Regions from separate parts of the Diaphorobacter sp. LI3 genome, predicted to be linked through region 2. Evidence: riboswitches for the same ligand, from Rfam matches in the RefSeq annotation. Region 2 holds a riboswitch; the other holds the start of a gene.
The links. A riboswitch is a leader RNA that binds a small molecule or an ion and turns the genes downstream of it on or off. The one in region 2 is predicted to bind S-adenosylhomocysteine.
Positions count from the first base shown of each region.

Region 1: it holds a riboswitch for S-adenosylhomocysteine, as region 2 does, so the genes downstream of both, ahcY (adenosylhomocysteinase) here and metH (methionine synthase) in region 2, are expected to answer to the same signal.

Region 1 covers NZ_CP094346.1:3,724,901-3,734,998, forward strand. Annotated here, with positions in the region: gene MRB47_RS17410 (serine/threonine protein kinase) at 1-1,612, opposite strand, end outside; gene MRB47_RS17415 (23S rRNA (adenine(2030)-N(6))-methyltransferase RlmJ) at 1,828-2,718, shown strand; gene MRB47_RS17420 (septal ring lytic transglycosylase RlpA family protein) at 2,763-3,479, opposite strand; gene MRB47_RS17425 (DUF4124 domain-containing protein) at 3,499-4,122, opposite strand; gene metF (methylenetetrahydrofolate reductase [NAD(P)H]) at 4,193-5,032, opposite strand; gene MRB47_RS17435 (TlyA family RNA methyltransferase) at 5,029-6,027, opposite strand; gene ahcY (adenosylhomocysteinase) at 6,140-7,570, opposite strand; S-adenosyl-L-homocysteine riboswitch at 7,637-7,718, opposite strand; gene MRB47_RS17445 (peptide chain release factor 3) at 7,857-9,485, shown strand; gene MRB47_RS17450 (acyltransferase family protein) at 9,495-10,098, shown strand, end outside.
Region 2 covers NZ_CP094346.1:179,259-189,356, forward strand. Annotated here, with positions in the region: gene cynR (transcriptional regulator CynR) at 1-271, opposite strand, end outside; gene MRB47_RS00830 (muconate cycloisomerase family protein) at 421-1,623, shown strand; gene catC (muconolactone Delta-isomerase) at 1,652-1,948, shown strand; gene MRB47_RS00840 (dioxygenase) at 1,994-2,917, shown strand; gene MRB47_RS00845 (tripartite tricarboxylate transporter substrate binding protein) at 2,944-3,936, shown strand; gene ccoG (cytochrome c oxidase accessory protein CcoG) at 4,023-5,435, opposite strand; gene petA (ubiquinol-cytochrome c reductase iron-sulfur subunit) at 5,479-6,093, opposite strand; gene MRB47_RS00860 (sigma-54 interaction domain-containing protein) at 6,297-7,649, shown strand; S-adenosyl-L-homocysteine riboswitch at 7,816-7,937, shown strand; gene metH (methionine synthase) at 7,968-10,098, shown strand, end outside.

The DNA of each region.
Region 1 (10,098 bases), 640 kb from region 2:
GCACAAGCCGGGGTTTGGAAACGACCGCAGGCCGGGCCTCAGCCACCGACGCAGCCTCTTGCTGCACTGCCATTGGCGCGGACGCGGGGTCCGCCGCCTCATGCGACACCATCACCACCTCTGCCGGCTCCGGTGCTGGGACTGGTGACGCAAGTTCCGTGATGATCTCGTTTTCGGGCGTATACCGCGGCGTGCTCTCCCGGCCTCCCCACCACGGACTGCTGGCGATGACCAGCAGCGCCAGGGAGGCAGCCATACCCCACACCAGGCGTGCCCGTCCGCCATGGCCTGCTCTGACAACACGGGGGGCTGATGCATGGCGTGCAACCTTCGGGGAGCGGGGTGCGCGCGCGTGCGTCTGTTGACGTGTACCGGTCGGCGCGTCATGTTGCGGCATCTCGCGCGTATCTGCGAAGGCCTGCGTGTCGCCCGCATCGGCAACGGTTTCCGCAAACACGGTCGCAGGCTCCACGGGTGACACCATGAGGTCTGCCGGCGCGCTAGCCGGCGCCGCCACAACGGTGGCGGCCTGCGGCCGGGAATCCTGCGGCTGCGACATCGCCGTGAGGTCGATCATCGGGATTGCCACGCCCTGCGCATCCTTGCTCGAGGGCTCTACCCAGATGGAGCCCAGTTCGGCACGGAAGTCGAACCCGTCCAGTCCCGCGGGCGCCGCCGTCATGCCCATCGTCTGCAGGAACGCGTCGATCGATTGCGGACGGTCTTGCGGCTGCAGCGCCAGGCATTGCGACACCGCATCGACGAACGGACGCGAGTATTCCACGCCGAACTGCTTGCGCACCGTGCGTGCTACGCGGGAGAACGACACCATGCGGTCACGTATGGCACGCAGAGTAGCGGGCAGCGGCGTGTCGTTGCACAGGCAGCCATGCACGACGGCGCCCAGCGAATACAGGTCGCTCCACGGCCCTTGGTGCAGGTGCGATGCCGCGTCCGTGTACTGCTCTATGGGCGCGTAGTTGACTTTGAGCACGGCCGTGTGCTTCTGGTCCCGGTCGCTGATCGCATGCCGCGCGGCGCCGAGGTCCAGCAGCACTGGTGGGCCATGGTCCTGCAGGAAGATGTTGTCCGGCGAGATGTCGCGGTGCAGCGTCTGTCCTTCGTGCAGCACCCGCAACGCGCTGGTGACCGACCACAACACCTTGCGCAGCCATTCCTCGGGGGGCGGCGTGCGCATGTGCGCACGCGCCTGCTTGAGGGTCAAGCCGCTGTACAGGGGCATGACCATGTAGGCCGTGTGATTGGCTTCCCAGAACCGGAAGACCTTCACCAGCGAGGGATGGTCGAACTGCGCCAGCAGGCGCGCCTCGTCCACGAATGAGGCCAGGCCCGCCTGGAAAGACTGCTCGTCCGACGAGGAACGCACCCAGAGCGAATGCCCGTCCGCGCGGCCCGCCAGGGCGGCAGGCATGTATTCCTTGATCGCGACGAAACGCAGCAGGGAATGGTCGAACGCCTGGTACACCATGCCGAAGCCACCCACGCCCAGCAGCGCCACGATCTCGAACTCTCCCAACCGGGTGCCCGCCGGAAGGGCGTCGACGTGGTGCGCGACGCTGGCGGGCGTGAAGCGGGGGGGGAGCGAAGACATGGAGGGCGTTGCGGACAAGGGATGCGGATCAGCGAGGGCAGCGAAGTCTAACGAGGAAGCGGAGGAAGCACCGCGGCACGCCGCAGCGGACGCCATGATGCGCCAGGCAGCCAGGCCGACGCGCAACAAAGCGCATCCTGTCTGCCAAAAACATCACTTCCCGTACCAGGCGGACCCGCATTGTGCCCGCGATGGCGCTGGTTACCATTGGGTGCATGTTCAGTTACCGCCACGCCTTCCACGCAGGCAACCACGCCGATGTGCTCAAGCACACGGTGCTCATTGCCACCTTGCAACACCTTCTACAGAAAGACGCGGCCCTGACCGTTCTGGACACCCACGCCGGCGCGGGCCTGTACCGGCTGGACGGAGACTATGCCTCCACCAGCGCCGAATCCGCGGACGGCATCCTGCGCCTCGTGCCGCCAGCGGCTCCTCCCGCCCTGGCACCCGCGCTGCAGGACTACGTGGACATGGTGCGCGCCTTCAACCAAGGCGATGCCACGCGCGTCTACCCCGGCTCGCCCTTCATCACGCAGCGCCTCTTGCGCGCCCAGGACAAGCTCAAACTGTTCGAGCTGCACCCCACCGACGCCCGCTCCCTCGCAGGCAACATAGCCCAGCTTGAAGCAGGCAGGCAGGTGGCCGTGCTGCAGGAGGACGGTTTTGAGGGTGTCAAGAAATTCATCCCCCCACCGGCCCGCCGCGCGCTTGTACTGTGCGATCCCAGCTATGAAATCAAGAGCGACTACCTGCGCGTGCAGGCGCTGTTGCAGGATGCGCTGAAGCGCTTTGCGACCGGCGTGTATGCCGTCTGGTACCCCATCATTCCGCGGGCGGAGGCGCACGATCTGCCGCGCCGGCTCAAGACGCTGGCCCAGAAGGCGGGCAAGCCCTGGCTGCATGCGACGCTGACCGTGAAATCCAGCAAACTGGCCTCCCCTGCGGCCGCCGAAGGCGCGCGCCGGCCCGGCCTGCCGGCCAGCGGCATGTTCGTTGTCAACCCTCCCTTCACGTTGCAGGGCGTGCTGCGCGAGGCGTTGCCGCAGATGGCGCAATTGCTGGCCCAGGACCGCAACGCGTCCCACACGCTCGAGGTGGGTTAAGCCCCCGGGCTGGGGCGCCCGCACGATCCCTGGGATGCCGTGGTTTAGCGCCGCCGGGCCCGGCTCTTGCGGGGAGTAGTGCGCGCAGCGCCCTGATTTGTGCGCGCTTGCGCGGCGCCCGCTGGAGCAGCGGCCGGCGAGGCTGCGGGCGTGGACGACGGGTCCAGCTCCGGCAGATCTTCGGGGCAGCTGTCGTCGTCCGGCCCCATGTGCCAGATCTCCACGGGCTTGATACCCAGGCCCACCATGCCCAGTTCCTGCGCCGCGGCCTGGCTCAGGTCGATGACCCGGCCTGGCGCGAACGGTCCGCGATCATTGACGCGCACCACCACCACCTTGCCGTTGACTAGGCTGCGCACGCATACCCGCGCCCCGAAAGGCAACGTGCGGTGCGCGGCGGTGAGTTCCCCACGGTCAAAACGCTCGCCGCTGGCCGTGCGCCGGCCATGCAGGCTGCCGCCGTACCAGGAGGCCAGCCCGCGCCCGAGCAGCACGCCGCTTTCTTCCTCGTCTTCGCGGCCGCGCTCGATGGCGGTATCGGCTTCACGCGGAGAAGACGGTGCCGAGCGCATCCTGCCCTCCTTGCGAGCCCGCGGCGGGGCCGATACGCCGGAGTCCGGTGGGCTGTCCGCCTGCGCGCCCGCCGGTCCCGGCAGCGCCTGCGTCGGGCCAGGTGCTACTACAGAGGGCGCATCGGCGGGTGGCGCTGCGCAACCCGCCAGCACGGCCGCCAACAGCACGCCGGCCAACCACCGTCCCATGCGGCCGGGGTGCAAAGGGTCAGAAGTCGCCGCAGCGGGTGATGACGTTGGTCTCAAAACGGCGCAGATCATTGCGTTCACCCGGTGTCAGGTCGGTGCGCGCTCTCTTGGCGGCCAGGATGCGTTTGGACTCCGCGCATTGCAGCGCCTTGCGGCTTTCCTGCTCCTCCTGCGCCAGTTGGGCTTGTTCCTCGCGCTCGCGCTCTGTGCGGCGCTGGCTGCGTGCCTCGCGGCGCTCGCGGTAGTAGCGCGAGGCGGCATCGCTCTCCTCGTCGCTGCAGTCGCGTCGGTACTCGCGCTGCATGCCCGCGATGACGTCGTAGCTGGAGCCGTTGGCCGATGCCCCGCGGATGCTGTTTTGCAGCGTGCGGCAGCGCCCGCTCATGTAGCTCTCGTATTCCGGCACCTCGCGCATCGCACTGCTGCGCCGGGACGGGGTGGGCGCGTAGCTGCGGGGCTCGACGCGTGGCTCCACCGGTCCCGCCGAGACGGCGGTGGTCACCATGCCTTTGGGGCAGGGGCGCGCCAGGGTATAGACGGCGCCCTGCTCGTCGCGGCAGGAATAGCGCGTCTGCGCCGACGCGGGCGATGCCATCGCAAGCGACAGCGTGGTGAACAGCAGGGAGGCAATGACGGGACTCATACCGCAAACGCGCAGGGGATAGGAGGAAGAGGACGGGAAAAAGCTGCCGATATTACCCATCCCCGCCGCTTCAGAGCCCCAGGCGGTCGCAGATTTCCAACGTGGCCGCGCTCTGGTTCATGGTGTAGAAGTGCAGGCCCGGTACGCCCTCGCGGCGCAGTTGCTCGCACAGGTGCGTGACGACATCCAGGCCGAAGGCGCGAATGCTCGCCACATCGTCACCATAGCCCTGCAGGCGCAGGCGGATCCAGCGCGGGATCTCGGCGCCGCAGGCGTCCGAAAAGCGCAGCAGCTGCGACGCGCCCATGATCGGCATGATGCCCGGCACCACGGGCACGTCCAGCCCCAGGCGGCGCACGTCCTGCACGAAGCGCAGGTAGGCGTCGGCATTGAAGAAGTACTGTGTGATGGCCGAGTCGGCGCCCGCGCGCACCTTGGTGGCAAAGGCCTGCAGGTCGGCATCCGACGAACGGGCCTGGGGATGGACCTCGGGGTAGGCCGCCACCTCGATGTGGAAGTCGCGCCCCGTCTCGGCGCGGATGAACGCCACCAGATCGCTCGCGTAATGGAACTCGCCCCCGATGCCGTAGCCACTGGGCAGGTCGCCGCGCAGCGCAACCAGGCGCTTCACGCCCATGGCTTTCAGCTCGGCGAGCTGCGCGCGCACGCCGTCCTTGGTGGCGCCGATGCACGAGAAGTGCGAGGCCGCGCTCACGCCCTCGGCGAGGATCTCGCGCACCGTGCCGAAGGTGCCCGCCTGCGTGGAGCCCCCCGCGCCGTAGGTGACGGAGCAGAAGTCGGGCCGGCGCGCATACAGCTGCTGGCGCACGGCGCGCAGTTTGTCGGCGCCCTCGGGCGTCTTGGGCGGGAAGAATTCAAAGCTGACCGGAAAGGCCGTGGAAAGGCTCATGCCTTCCTCCTTGCATGGATGAAGAACTCGCGGTTGCCGTCGCCCCCCTCGATGGGGCTATCGATCCAGGCCACCACGTGCAGCCCCAGCTCCGTGCAGCAGTCACGGATGCGCTGCTCCACCTGCGGATACAGCTGCGCATCGCGCACGATGCCGCCCTTGCCCACTTGGCCGGGTTGCAACTCAAACTGCGGCTTGACCAGCATCAACAGCTGGCCCTGCTCTTTCAACAGCGGCACCAGCGCAGGCAGCACCAGCGTGAGCGAGATGAAGGACAGGTCGCCGGTGACGAGATCGAACGCTGGCGTGATGTCCACGTCCTCGCACCCGGGACGGCGGCGGCGCTGCACGGGCAATGAGCCCTCGGCGCGCGCCTTGGCCTTGGCCGCGCGCTCGGCCTTGAAGCTCTCGATCTCATGCTCCTTGGCGTCGTCGCTGTCGTCGTACTCATCGTCCACCATGCCGCCGTTGCGCATCCAGGCGTAGGGGGCCTGGGGCTGGGTGTCGTTGTCTTCCGCGTCCTCGATGACTTCGGACAGCGCCACGTCGCAGGCGTCCTGCAACGCCTCGGGCGTGAGGGCACGGGCATTCACGCCTTCCACGCAGACCACCCGCGGGTCGGCGCGCAGCCGCTCGTGCAACTGGCCGTGGCCCACGTCCACGCCAATCACCTGGGCAGCGCCATGTGCCAGCAGGCAGTCGGTGAAACCGCCGGTGCTCTGCCCCACGTCCAGGCAGCGCAGGCCAGCCACTTGCAGGCCCGTGGCCGCCAGCGCGCCTTCAAGCTTGAGGCCGCCCCGCGAGAGGTACTTGGCCTCCGCAGCGTCCAGCAGCTGCACCTCGACCCCCGCGGGAATGTCGTCGCCGTTCTTGGCCACCTTCTGCCACGGCAGCGTGGGCGCCAGGCGCCACTGCACGCCGGCGGCAATCAACCGCTGGGCCTGCGACCGGGTGGCCGCGTAGCCGCCTTCCACCAGAAATACGTCCGCGCGCATCGCGCTGTCCTCTCATATCGATAGCTGGCAGCGCTTGCAGCGAGCCATTTTCAGCAATATTTCATGCTGAAAACGACTACTGGCAAGCGCAAGCAGCTATGCTTTTTAACAATCAATAGCGGTAGGTGTCGGGCTTGTAGGGGCCCTGCTTCGGCACGCCGATGTAGGCGGCCTGTTCGTCGCTCAGCTCGGTCAGCATGGCGCCGACCTTCTTCAGGTGCAGGCGCGCCACCTTCTCGTCGAGGTGCTTGGGCAGCACGTAGACCTTGCCCACGTCGTAGCCCTCGGGGTGGGTGAACAGCTCGATCTGCGCGATGGTCTGGTTGGCGAACGAGTTGGACATCACGAAGCTGGGGTGGCCCGTGCCGCAGCCCAGGTTCACCAGGCGGCCCTTGGCCAGCAGGATGATGCGCTTGCCGTCCGGGAAGATCACGTGGTCCACCTGGGGCTTGATCTCTTCCCACTGGCAGTGCTCTTCGAGCTTGGCGACCTGGATCTCGTTGTCGAAGTGGCCGATGTTGCACACGATGGCCTGGTCCTTCATCGCTTTCATGTGCTCGAAGGTGATGACGTCGCGGTTGCCCGTGGTGGTCACGAAGATGTCGGCCTTGTCGGCGGCCCACTCCATGGTCACGACCTTGAAGCCTTCCATGGCAGCCTGCAGGGCGTTGATGGGGTCGATCTCGGTCACCCACACCTGGGCGCTCAGGGCGCGCAGCGCCTGGGCCGAGCCCTTGCCCACGTCGCCATAGCCCGCCACCACGGCCACCTTGCCGGCGATCATCACGTCGGTGGCGCGCTTGATGCCGTCCACCAGCGACTCGCGGCAGCCGTACAGGTTGTCGAACTTGCTCTTGGTCACCGAATCGTTCACGTTGATCGCACGGAACAGTAGCGTGCCCTTGGCCGACATTTCCTTGAGGCGGTGCACGCCGGTGGTGGTCTCTTCGGTCACGCCGATGATCTGGGCGCTCTTGCGGCTGTACCAGGTGCTGTCCTCGGCCAGCTTGGCCTTGATGGCGGCGAACAGGATGCGCTCTTCCTCGCTGCCGGGGTGGGCCAGCACGGAAGCGTCCTTCTCGGCGCGCTTGCCCAGGTGCATCAGCAGCGTGGCGTCGCCGCCGTCGTCCAGGATCATGTTCGGGCCTTCGCCCTCGCTGCCCTTGGGGCCGAAGTCGAAGATGCGGTGGGTGTAGTCCCAGTAGTCCACCAGGGTCTCGCCCTTGATGGCGAACACCGGCGTGCCGGTGGCGGCAATGGCGGCGGCGGCGTGATCCTGGGTGGAGAAGATGTTGCACGAGGCCCAGCGCACGTCGGCGCCCAGGGCCTTGAGCGTCTCGATCAGCACGGCCGTCTGGATGGTCATGTGCAGCGAGCCCGTGATGCGCGCGCCCTTCAGGGGCTGCTTGGCCGCGAATTCCTCGCGAATGGCCATCAGGCCGGGCATCTCGGTCTCGGCGATGCGGATTTCCTTGCGGCCCCAGTCGGCCAGGGAGATATCGGCAATCGCGGAGTCGGCTGGGGACTTGAGAACAGCGCTCATGGTGGTTTCCTTGATGGGTATCTGAAAAAACCGCGCCTGGGGGATGGGGCTCACCGCACCGCAAGGCGTGGGTGAGCGTCGTTGCTGGGTATGACTTCCGAGCCTCGCGCCCCGCCGTGCTGGGGACGCTGCAACGCTCCTCGGAAAGTGCAAGATTATACCGGTGCCCCCGCACCACGCGCCGCGCCGTAGAATCCCCGCCCAATGCCAGGGCGCTCCCGCAGGGTGCGCCCGCCTCTTCTCGCACCGGCCGTCGCGCACCGCGCGGCCCTCACCCAGAATCACTGTGTCGTACGCCCCAGAAACCCGGCGCCGCCGGACTTTTGCCATCATCTCCCACCCCGACGCCGGCAAGACCACGCTGACGGAAAAGCTGCTGCTGTTCTCCGGCGCCATCCAGATCGCCGGCGCCGTGAAGGGCCGCAAGGCCAGCCGCCACGCCACCTCCGACTGGATGGAAATCGAGAAGCAGCGCGGTATTTCGGTGGCGTCGAGCGTGATGCAGATGAGCTACCGCGACCACGTCATCAACCTGCTGGACACGCCGGGCCACAAGGACTTCTCGGAAGACACCTACCGCGTGCTCACGGCCGTCGATTCGGCCCTGATGGTGATCGACGCGGCCAACGGCGTGGAGGCGCAGACGCGCCGCCTGATCGAGGTCTGCCGCCAGCGCGACACGCCCATCATCACCTTCGTCAACAAGATGGACCGCGAGGTCCGCGACCCGCTCGACATCCTCGACGAGGTCGAGCGCGAGCTGGGCATGCCCTGCTGCCCCATCACCTGGCCCGTGGGCCAGGGCAAGAGCTTCGGCGGCATCATCAACCTGCGCACGCAAAGCATGACGGTCTTCCAGCCCGGCAGCGAAAAGCGCCCGCAGGACTTCGAGGTCATTCCGCTGGCCGATGCCGACAAGCTGCGCGCGCGCTTCGGTCAGGCCTTTGACGACGCACTGGAAAGCATGGAGCTGGCGCAAGGCGCCTCGGCGCCCTGGGACCATGAAGCCTTCCTGGCCGGCAAGCTCACACCGGTGTTTTTCGGCTCGGGCGTGAACAACTTCGGCGTGATGGAAGTGCTGGATGCGGTGGTGGACATGTCGCCCCCGCCCGGCCCGCGCAAGAGCTCGCTCATCGTCAACAAGCAGCCGGTGGAAAAAACCGTACTGCCCGAGGACGAGGGCTTTTCGGGCGTGGTGTTCAAGGTGCAGGCCAACATGGACGCCAACCACCGCGACCGCATCGCCTTCGTGCGCGTGGCCAGCGGCAAGTACACGCCCGGCATGAAGCTCAAGGTGCAGCGCACCGCCAAGGAACTGCGCCCCACCAGCGTGGTCACCTTCATGAGCCAGCGCCGCGAGGCGGTGGAAGAGGCCTACGCCGGCGACATCATCGGTTTCACCACGCACGGCGGCGTGCAGCTGGGCGACACCATCACCGACGGCGCCAACCTGCAATTCACCGGCCTGCCCTTCTTCGCCCCCGAAATGTTCATGACCGTGGTGCTGAAGAACCCGCTGCGCACCAAGCAACTACAGCAGGGCCTGATGCAACTGGGCGAGGAAGGCGCCATCCAGGTCTTCAAGCCCGAGGCCGGCGGCAACATGCTGCTGGGTGCCGTGGGCCAGCTGCAGTTCGAAGTGGTGCAACACCGTCTGAACACCGAATACGACTGCGACATCCGTCTGGAAGCCTGCCAGTACACGGGAGCCCGCTGGATCACCGCCGACACGCCGGCCGAACTGCGCGAGTTCGAGAACGCCTACCCCATGCGCATGGCGCGCGATGCGGCGGACACGCTGGCCTATCTGTGCACGAGCCCATATGACGTACGGCTGGCGCAGGAGCGGTTCCCAAAGATTCATTTCCATCCGCTGCGAGAGCATGCGGGGCTGGCGTTGCAAACGAGTGGTTGAGCATAAGCAATGACAGCGACCAAGACCGCACACCTGCCCAACAACTTCGACTTCATACGGATCGTGGCTGCGTCCATGGTCTTGCTGAGCCACCACTTTGCCTTAACCGGGCAGGCAGAGCCCTCATTCTTCGGACTTTATAGCTTGGGGGGGCTTGCGGTGGCGATTTTTTTCGCCATCAGCGGCTACCTGGTTGCCATCAGCTGGGCTCGCGACCCTAATCTGCTGCGATTTGGGTGGCGACGGTTTCTACGGATCTGGCCAGCCTTAACATGCGTCGTGATTCTCGCGGCCTTTGTTCTCGGTCCCTTGGTCACAACACTTCCTACTGCAACCTATCTGCAGCATGGCGCGACCTGGAACTATCTGCGCGCGCTCTTAATGCAGATCCACTATGTGCTGCCTGGTGTCTTCGAACACAACCCGTATGCAGCTGCGGTCAATGGCTCGCTGTGGACCATTCCTTTCGAGGTTCGTTGTTACATCGTCCTTGGCCTCGCGGGGCTTGTAGGTCTACTCAGGTATCGTCCAGTATTCCTGTTGTGCATCACAGCCTACATGGTTTGGTTTCTGACGACCAGCAACGCGGACACTACGGGAACTATGCACTATG
Region 2 (10,098 bases):
CGGTCTGCAGCGCGCTCATGTCTGCCACGGCCTGCCGCCCGGCTTCCAGCTCCTGCAGCGCGCGCGCCGCGTGGTCGCGAAAGGCATGGCCCGCCTGCGACAGGCGCAGCCCGCGCCCCAGGCGGTCAAAGAGCGGCACGCCCAACTCGGCCTCCAGCTGGCGCAGGCCGTGCGAGAGCGTGGACTGTGTGACGAACAGCGCATCCGCCGAGCGGGTGAGGTGCTCGGTCTCGGCCACGCTCAAGAAGTACCGCAACTGGCGCAGTTCCATGGGTGCAATCCGTTCTAAGGGTTAACCCTAAAACCTGTGACTGTTCGATGGCGTCGAACAAAAACTGCAATATATCTCATTGGATTCGCCCCGATGGCAGCGCTAAGGTCATGGCCCGTAACGCTTTTTTCCGCCACGGCCCGCTTTCCATGACGACTTCTCCTTCCGCTTCCGTGCTGCGCATCGAACGCATCCAGGCACGCATCCTGGACATCCCCACGATCCGCCCGCACAAGCTCTCGTTCGGCGCCATCCAGCGCCAGAGCCCCGTGATCGTGCAGCTGTGGCTGAGCGATGGTGCCAGCGGCTTCGGCGAGGCCGCGACCATCGGCGGTCCCTCGTGGAACGAGGAATCGCCCGAGAGCATCCGGCACGCCATCGACAGCTACCTTGCGCCTGCCGTGATCGGCCAGGACGCGGGCCGCTTCGAGCAGTTGCTGCACCGCATGGACTTGGCCTGCAAGGGCAATCGCTTTGCCAAGAGCGCCGTGGAGCAGGCTGCCATCGACGCCGTGGCGCGCAGCCTGGGCCTGCCCGTGTGGCAACTGCTGGGCGGCAAGCAGCGCGAGAGCCTGCCCCTGGCCTGGACGCTGGCCAGCGGCGACTCCGCCAAGGACATCGAGGAGGCCGAGAAGATGCTGGCCGCGCGCCGCCACCGCATCTTCAAGCTGAAGATCGGCGCGCGCGCCCCGCAGGACGACGTGGCGCACGTGGCACGCATCGCCCGCGCGCTGGACGGCCGCGCCAGCATGACGGTGGACGTGAACCAGGCCTGGGACGGCGCCACCGCGCGCCGCTACCTGCCCGAGATGATCGACGCCGGCGTGGGCCTGATCGAGCAGCCCGTGGCCCAGTGGAACGAGGAGGCGCTGCGCCAGCTCACCGCCACGCTGCCCCACACCGCGCTGGTGATGGCCGACGAGACCGTCTGCACGCCGCAGGACGCGATGCGCCTGGCGCGCCACAACGCCTGCCATGTGTTCTCGCTCAAGATCGCCAAGCACGGCGGCCTGCTGCGCACGCGCGCCGTGGCCGACGTGGCGCGCGCCGCCGACATCGGCTGGTACGGCGGCACGATGCTGGAGACCTCCGTCGGCAGCGCTGCCTCGGCCCATGTGTTTGCCACGCTGGGCGGCACGCACCACAACTGCGAGCTGTTCGGCCCGCAGCTGCTGGTGGACGACATCGTGGAGCAGCAGATGGCCATTTCCGACTTCGCGCTGCAGTTGCCCGACGGGCCGGGCTTCGGCCTCACCGTGGTGCCCGAGCGGCTCGACCGCTTCGACCGTGCACGCCAGGGCCTCACGCCCGTGCACGTGGACCTGGGCCGCGCCAGCGCGCAGCCCGCCTGAACCCCTTTTTTTGCCAGGAGAAACCCAGATGCTGTTCCTCGTTCGCATGGATGTGAAGATTCCCCACGACCTGCCCGCCGCGCAGGCCGACGAAATCAAGGCCCGCGAGAAGACGTACTCGCAAGACCTGCAGCGTGATGGCCGCTGGCGCCACATCTGGCGCGTGGTGGGCGAGTACGCCAACTACAGCGTGTTCGACGTGCAGTCCAACGACGAGCTGCACCAGCTGCTGTCGCAGCTGCCGCTGTTTCCCTACATGGACATCCACGTGACGCCGCTGGCCAACCATCCGTCGGCCATCGTGCAGGAAGGCGCCGCCGGCTGACGCACGGCCCCCGACACCCCACATTCCATCCCACAGGAGAGAGACATGGCCGAATACACCGCCCAGCAGTTGCTGGACATCGTCAACACCGTACACGTGGCCGAGGGCAATGCCCGCGTGCGCCAGATCACGCAGCGCATCGTCACGGACCTGTTCCGCACCATCGAAGAGCTGGACGTGACGCCCGACGAGTTCTGGGCCGGCGTGGGCTGGCTCACGCGCCTGGGCGCCAGCGGCCAGACGGGCCTGATCACCGCCGGCCTGGGCTTTGACCGCCTGATCGACATCCGCATGGACGAGGCCGACGAGCGCGCCCAGCGCGCCGCGGGCACGCCGCGCGCCATCGAGGGCCCGTTGTTCGTGGCCGGCGCGCCGCTGTCCGAGCGCGAGGTGCGCCTGGACGAGGGCGAGGAGCCGCCGCGCGGCGAGGTGGTGGTGATGGAAGGCCGCGTGCTCGACACCGACGGCCAGCCCGTGGCCGGCGCGCTGGTGGACGTGTGGCACGCCAACGAACTGGGCCGCTACTCGCACTTCGACCCCGACCAGGCGCCCTACCACCTGCGCCGCAAGATCCGCACGGGGGCGGACGGCAGCTATCGCTTTCGCAGCTTCATCCCACCGGGCTACGCCATCCCGCCGGGCAGCCCCACGGCCGAACTGTTCGACGCCCTGGGCCGCCATGGCAACCGACCCGCGCACATCCACTTCCTGGTGGTGGCAGACGGCCTGCGCACGCTGACCACGCAGGTCAACATTCCGGGCGACAGCTTCCTGGACGACGACTTCGCCTTCGCCACGCGCGACGGCCTGGTGGTCACGCTGGAGCCGGGCACGCCCGCCGCCGGCTATGAATCGCTGGGCATCAGCGCGCCGTTCACCCGCGTGCGCTTTGACTTCGTGCTGCAAAAGGCCCTGTCGGCCGACGAGCAGCGCCCCGAGGCACGCATGGACCGCGTGGCCGCCGCCTGACATCCTGGACCTGAGGTAGACACACCATGACTTTCTCCCGCCGCATTGCCCTGCTGGGCGCCTGCACCCTGGCCGCCGCAGGCCTGCTGCCCGCCGCCGCCGTGGCCCAGCCCGACGCCAACTGGCCTTCCAAGCCCATCAAGTGGGTCGTGCCCTTCCCTCCGGGCGGCGCCATGGACGTGATTGCCCGCACGCTGGGCGAGAAGGCCGGCCGCACGCTGGGCCAGCCCTTCGTGATCGAGAACCGTCCCGGCGCGGGCGGCAACATCGGAGCCGACGCCGTGGCCAAGTCGCCGGCCGATGGCTACACCATCATGATCACGTCCATCGGCATGGCCACCAACAAGGCGCTGTACCCGCGCCTGAGCTACGACCCGGTGAAGGACTTCGCGCCCATCAGCCTGCTGGCCATCGTGCCCAACGTGCTGGTGGTGAACACCGCCAAGACGACCGACAAGTCCGTGGCCGACGTGATCGCCCATGCCAAGCGCGACCCCGGCAAACTCACCTATGCCTCGGCCGGCAACGGTACCTCCATTCACCTGGCGGGCGAGGTGTTCGCCTCCATGGCCGGGTTGAACCTGCTGCACGTGCCCTACAAGGGCAGCGGCCCGGCCGTGACCGACATGCTGGGCGGCCAGGTGGACCTGATGTTCGACAGCATCACCTCGGCGCGCCCGCACATCCAGGCCGGCAAGCTGCGCGCGCTGGGCGTGACCAGCGCCAAGCGCTCGGCCACGCTGCCCGACGTGCCCACCATCGCCGAGGCCGGCGTGCCGGGCTACGAGGTCTCGCCCTGGTTCGCCGTGTTCGCGCCCGCGGGCACGCCGGCGGCCATCGTGAACAAGATCAACGCCGCGCTGATCGACGCCATGAAGCAGCCCGATACCGTGGCCAAGTTCGAGACCATCGGCGCCGAGCCCATCGGCACCACGCCGCAGCAGCTGGCCACGCACCTGGACAAGGAGTTGGCCCGCTGGGGTGCGCTGATCAAGGAGCGCAACATCCGCATGGATTGATAGCGAAGTTGCTATGAAATAAGGAGCTTTCAGCGCTTGATAGAAGGGCGCTGGAAGCTCTTTTGGCTTGTGATGTGCGGCCGCGCCTAGCGCGGCACCAGGAACACGGTCTTTTCCGACACCTGCGCCCGGTCGCCCAGCGCCTGTACGTCCAGGTGCACGGTGTGCGAACCGGCGGGCGCGGCGCCATAGGGCACCTGCAGCCGCACCGCCACCCAGCGCGACTCGGCGGGGCCGATCTCCACTTCGGGCTCCGAGGCCACCTGCAGCCCCTGCAGGCCGCTGGCCGTGATGCGGTAGCGCTGGGGCTGCTCGGTGGCATTCATGACCTGCACGCGGTAGATGTTCTCCAGTTGCCCACCCGCCACCACGCGCGAGAGCGCGGCACGGTCGCGCACCACATCCACCTTCAGCGGCGTGCGCGTGACCAGGCTGGCCAGCATGGCCGTGCACAGCGCCAGCAGCACGGCGCTGTAGAACAGCACGCGCGGGCGCAGCACGCGGCGCAGCATCTGTGCGCTGCTCCAGCGGTTTTGCATGCCGTTTTGCGTGGCGTAGCGGATCAACCCGCGCGGGTACTGCACCTTGTCCATCACGGTGTTGCAGGCGTCCACGCACATCCCGCAGCCAATGCACTCGTACTGCAGGCCCTTGCGGATGTCGATGCCCGTGGGGCACACCTGCACGCACAGCGAGCAGTCGATGCAGTCGCCCAGGCCGGCGGCCTTGGCGTCTACCTTCTTGCTGCGCGCGGCGCGCGGCTCGCCGCGCTGGGTGTCGTAGGTGACGATGAGCGTGTCCTTGTCGAACATTGCGCTCTGAAAGCGTGCATACGGGCACATGTACTTGCACACCTGCTCGCGCATGTAGCCCGCGAAGCCATAGGTGGCGAAGCTGTAGAACCCCACCCAGAAGATCTGCCAGGTGCCGTGCAGCGCCAGCAGCTCGCCGCCCAGCTGGCGGATGGGCACGAAGTAGCCCACGAACGTGAATCCGGTCCATAGCGCCACCGACACCCAGGCGAGCTGCTTGAGCGTCTTGCGCCACAGCTTCTCGAAGGTCCACGGGCCCTTGTCCAGCCGCATGCGCGCGCTACGGTCGCCTTCGGTCAGGCGCTCCAGCCACAGGAACAGCTCGGTGTACACCGTCTGCGGGCAGGCAAAACCGCACCACAGCCGCCCCGCCACCGCCGTGAACAGGAACAGCGACAGCGCCGACATGATGAGCAGGCCGGTGAGGTAGATGAAGTCCTGCGGGTACAGCACCAGGCCGAACAGGTAAAAGCGCCGCGCGCCCAGGTCGAACAGCACCATCTGGCGCTCGCCCCACTGCCACCAGGGCAGGCCGTAGAACACCCCCTGGGTGAGCAGCACCAGTGCCCAGCGCCAGCGCGTGAACACGCCGCCGATGGCGCGCGGGTAGATCTTCTTCTTGGCTTCGTACAGGTCGACGTAGACGTCGCGTTCGGCAGCGGGGGGCTGGGTCTGTGGGGCGGGCATGGAAGGGGCGTGGTTGTGATGGTCTTGGGCGAAGGGCGGTCGATCAGGCGCTGGCGCTGTCCTCGCCGATCAGCAGCCGCGTGGCGCTCAGGAAGCGGTGCGGCGGCACCTCCAGGTTCGTCGGGGCGGGCTTGTTGCGGTACACGCGACCCGCGTTGTCGAACGTGGAGCCATGGCAGGGGCAGAAGAAGCCCCCGGGCCAGCCCGCGCCCAGGCCGGACTGCGGCGCGCCCGGGGCCACGGCCGTGGGCGAGCAACCCAGGTGCGTGCAGATGCCGATGGCCACGAAGACCTCCGGCTGGATGGAGCGGTGGGTATTGCGCGCGTAGTCGGGCTGCTGGTCCTTGGCCGATGCGGGGTCGGCCAACTGTGCCTCCAGCCCCTGCAGCGACTGCAGCATCTCCGGCGTGCGCCGCACGATCCAGACGGGTTTGCCGCGCCACTCCACCGTGAGCATGCCGCCCGGCGGCAGGCCTGCGATGTCCACCTCCACGGCCGCGCCCAGGGAACGCGCGCGTTCGCTGGGCGCCAGGCTGCTGACCAGGGGCACGGCCGCGCCGACGGCTGCCAGGCCCCCGGCGGCGGCCGTGGCGTGGATCAGGGTGCGGCGTTCTGCGTCGGGCGCAGCGCAGGTGCACGAGGCGGGGAGGGCAGTCATGGCGATTCCTTCACGATGGGCGCGGCCAAGGGGCCGCGCGCTTGCTTGTCCTGACTCAAGAGCCGTGCCAGCCTGGCTGCGCGGCACTCCGTGCGAAATCTCCATGTGGAACAAAGGCTTGCATCCACCCAAGGAGTCAGCGCTGCCATGGTGGACGGCAGAAACACTGCCAATGCATGCCATTTGTGACACCATATGTCACCATGGCCGACATCCCTGATCTTTCCCCCACCCCGGCGCAGGTGGCGCAGACCGCGCTGCTCGCCTCCTGGCTGGAGGGGCTGCCCGAGCCGCACATCCTGTTCGACCGCGGCTACCGCATCGTGGCCGCCAACGGCGCCTACCGTCGCCAGTTCGGCCAGGGCGCGCCGGTGGTGGGGCGCACCTGCCATGCGGTCTCGCACCATTCGCCCGTGCCGTGCGACCAGGCGGGCGAGACCTGCCCGCTGGCGCGCTCGCTCTTCAGTGGCCAGCGCGAGCGCGTGCTGCACCTGCACCACACCCCGGCGGGCGAGGAATATGTGCAGATCGAACTGGTGCCGCTGCGCGACGAGGCGGGCCAGCCCCAGTACTTTCTGGAGAAGATGGAGCCGCTGCGCATTGCCCAGGGGCAGCCGGGCGCGCTGGGCATGATCGGGCGCGCGCCCGCGTTCCAGGCCGTGCTGGAGCTGATCGCGCGCGTGGGCCCGTCGCAGGCCAGCGTGCTGCTGCTGGGCGAGTCGGGCACGGGCAAGGAGCTGGCCGCGCGCGCCGTGCACGAGGCCAGCCCGCGCGCGGGGCGGCCGCTGGTGGTGGTGGACTGCGCCAGCCTGCCCGAGACGCTGTTCGAGAGCGAACTGTTCGGCCACGAGCGTGGCGCCTTCACCGGCGCCCATGCCGCACGCGCCGGCCTGGTGGAGGCGGCGCACGGCGGCACGCTGTTCCTGGACGAGGTGGGCGACATCCCGCTCACCATGCAGGTCAAGCTGCTGCGTTTGCTGGAAAGCGGCACCTACCGCCGCGTGGGCCACACCGAGCTGCGCCGCGCGGACATCCGCCTGGTGGCGGCCACCCACCGCGACCTGCGCGCCATGGTGCGCGAGGGGCGGTTTCGCCAGGACCTGTACTACCGCCTGAGCACCTTTCCCATCCAGCTGCCCGCGCTGCGCGAACGCCCGCAGGACATTCCGCTGCTGGCGGAATCGCTCCTGCAGCGCGTGGCCGGGGGGCGGGGCCTGGTGCTTGCGCCCGCGGCGCTGCGCCGGCTGGCGCAGCACCCCTTCCCCGGCAACGTACGCGAGCTGCGCAACGTGCTGGAACGTGCCGCGCTGCTGACCGACGGCGCGGTGGTGACCGCCCATACGATCGAGCGCGCGCTCTCGTTCGATGCGCCCGCGGCGGCGCCGGCCCGCGCTGCGCAGCAGCCCGATCACGCCACCCTGCGTGACATCGAATCCGAGGCGCTGCGCGCGGCGCTGGCGGGGGGGGCCGCGTCGCGTCGCGAATTGGCGCGCGCCCTGGGGGTCAGCACGCGCACGCTGTACCGCAAGCTGCGACTGTTACGGGAGCAGGGCTGATGCTCCTTGTTTGATAGCTGTCAGCGATTGCTGTGATTGGCTTGCGGTCTGTTTTTACTTGAACCAACCACCGGCCCGTGTAGGGGCCATGTTCTGGGCGCACAGTGCACGTGGGGGTATATCCATATGCCTGCCCCCCAAAGGTGGGCCGCGTAGAATTCGACGCTTTCCCGAGGAGCGCTGCAGCGCCCGCCGGCCGGGGCCGCACAGGCGGCTCGCGCGTGGCGGCGTCAGGCTCGGGCCCACCGCGGCATGCAGCCGTGCGTGTACCAACGGCGCTCACCTGATGTGTCTGTTCTTGTTATCCAGGTGAGCCCCATGCCGTCGTCCGCCCCCGCATCTTCCGTCCCTTCGCACGCCGTGCCGCCCATGCGCCTGTCGGGGCTGGAGCCCGTGTTCATCGGCGAGGGGAGCTTGTTCGTCAACGTGGGCGAGCGCACCAACGTCACCGGCTCCAAGGCGTTCGCGCGCATGATTCTGAACGACCAGTACGAGCAGGCACTGTCGGTGGCGCGCCAGCAGGTGGAAAACGGCGCGCAGATCATCGACGTGAACATGGACGAGGCCATGCTGGACAGCAAGGCCGCGATGGTGCGCTTTCTGAACCTCATCGCCTCCGAGCCCGACATCGCCCGGGTGCCGGTGATGGTCGACTCCTCCAAGTGGGAGGTGATCGAGGCTGGCCTGCGCTGCCTGCAGGGCAAGGGCATCGTCAACTCCATCAGCCTCAAGGAAGGCGTGGAGAAGTTCAAGCACGAGGCCAAGCTCATCAAGCGCTACGGCGCCGCTGCCGTGGTCATGGCCTTCGACGAGCAGGGCCAGGCTGACAGCTACCAGCGCAAGATCGAGATCTGCGAGCGCGCCTACCGCATCCTGGTGGACGAGGTCGGTTTTCCACCCGAAGACATCATCTTCGACCCGAACATCTTCGCCATCGCCACGGGCATCGAAGAGCACGCCAACTACGCGGTCGATTTCATCGAGGCCGTGCGCTGGATCAAGCAGCATCTGCCGGGTGCCAAGGTGTCGGGCGGCGTGTCCAACGTGTCGTTCAGCTTCCGCGGCAACGAGCCGGTGCGCGAGGCGATCCACACCGTGTTCCTGTACCACGCCATCAAGGCCGGCATGGAAATGGGCATCGTCAACGCGGGCATGGTCGGCGTCTACGACGACCTCGACCCCGAGCTGCGCGAGCGTGTGGAAGACGTGGTGTTGAACCGCCGCCCCGACGCGGCCGAACGCCTGCTGGAGATCGCCGAGGCCGCCAAGGGCGCGGCCAAGGACGAGGGCAAGAAGCTCGAATGGCGCGGCACCCCCGACGCGCCCAAACCCGTGGGCGAGCGCCTGTCGCACGCGCTGGTGCACGGCATCACCGACTTCATCGTCGAAGACACCGAGGAGGCCTACCAGCAGATCGTGGTGCAAGGCGGTGGCCGCCCGCTGCACGTGATCGAAGGTCCGCTGATGGACGGCATGAACATCGTGGGCGACCTGTTCGGCGCGGGCAAGATGTTCCTGCCGCAGGTGGTCAAGAGCGCCCGCGTGATGAAGCAGGCCGTGGCCCACCTGATCCCTTACATCGAGGAAGAAAAGCGCCAGCAGGAAGTCGCCGGCCTGGATGTGTCCAGCAAGGGCAAGATCGTCATCGCCACCGTGAAGGGCGACGTGCATGACATCGGCAAGAACATCGTGACCGTCGTCCTGCAGTGCAACAACTTCGAGGTCATCAACATGGGCGTGATGGTGCCCTGCCATGAAATCCTGGCGCGCGCCAAGGCCGAAGGCGCGGACATCATCGGCCTGTCGGGCCTGATCACGCCCAGCCTGGAAGAGATGCAGTACGTGGCCGGCGAGATGGACAAGGACGAGTACTTCCGCATCAAGAAGATTCCATTGCTGATCGGTGGCGCCACCTGCTCGCGCGTGCACACGGCCGTCAAGATTGCGCCGCAGTACCAGGGCCCCGTGGTCTACGTGCCCGATGCCTCGCGCAGCGTGAGCGTGGCGCAGAGCCTGCTGGGCGAGCACAAGGACAGCTACCTGGCGGAGGTGCAGGCCGACTACGACCATGTGCGCCACCTGCATGCCAACAAGAAGAAGACGCCGGTGTGGCCGCTGGCGCAGTGCCGCGCCAACAAGACGCGCATCGACTGGGCGCATTACCAGCCGCCGGCGCCCAAGTTCATCGGCCGGCGCGTGATCAAGAACATCGACCTGGCCGAGCTGGTGCCCTTCATCGACTGGGCGCCGTACTTCCAGACCTGGGACCTGGCCGGCAAGTACCCCGACATCCTGCAGGACGAGGTGGTGGGCGAGGAAGCCACGCGCGTCTTCCGCGACGCACAGGCCATGCTCAAGAAGATCGTGGAGGGCCGCTGGCTCACGGCCCACGCCGTGGTGGGCTTCTGGCCCGCCAACACCGTGCGCGATGACGACATCGAGCTGTATG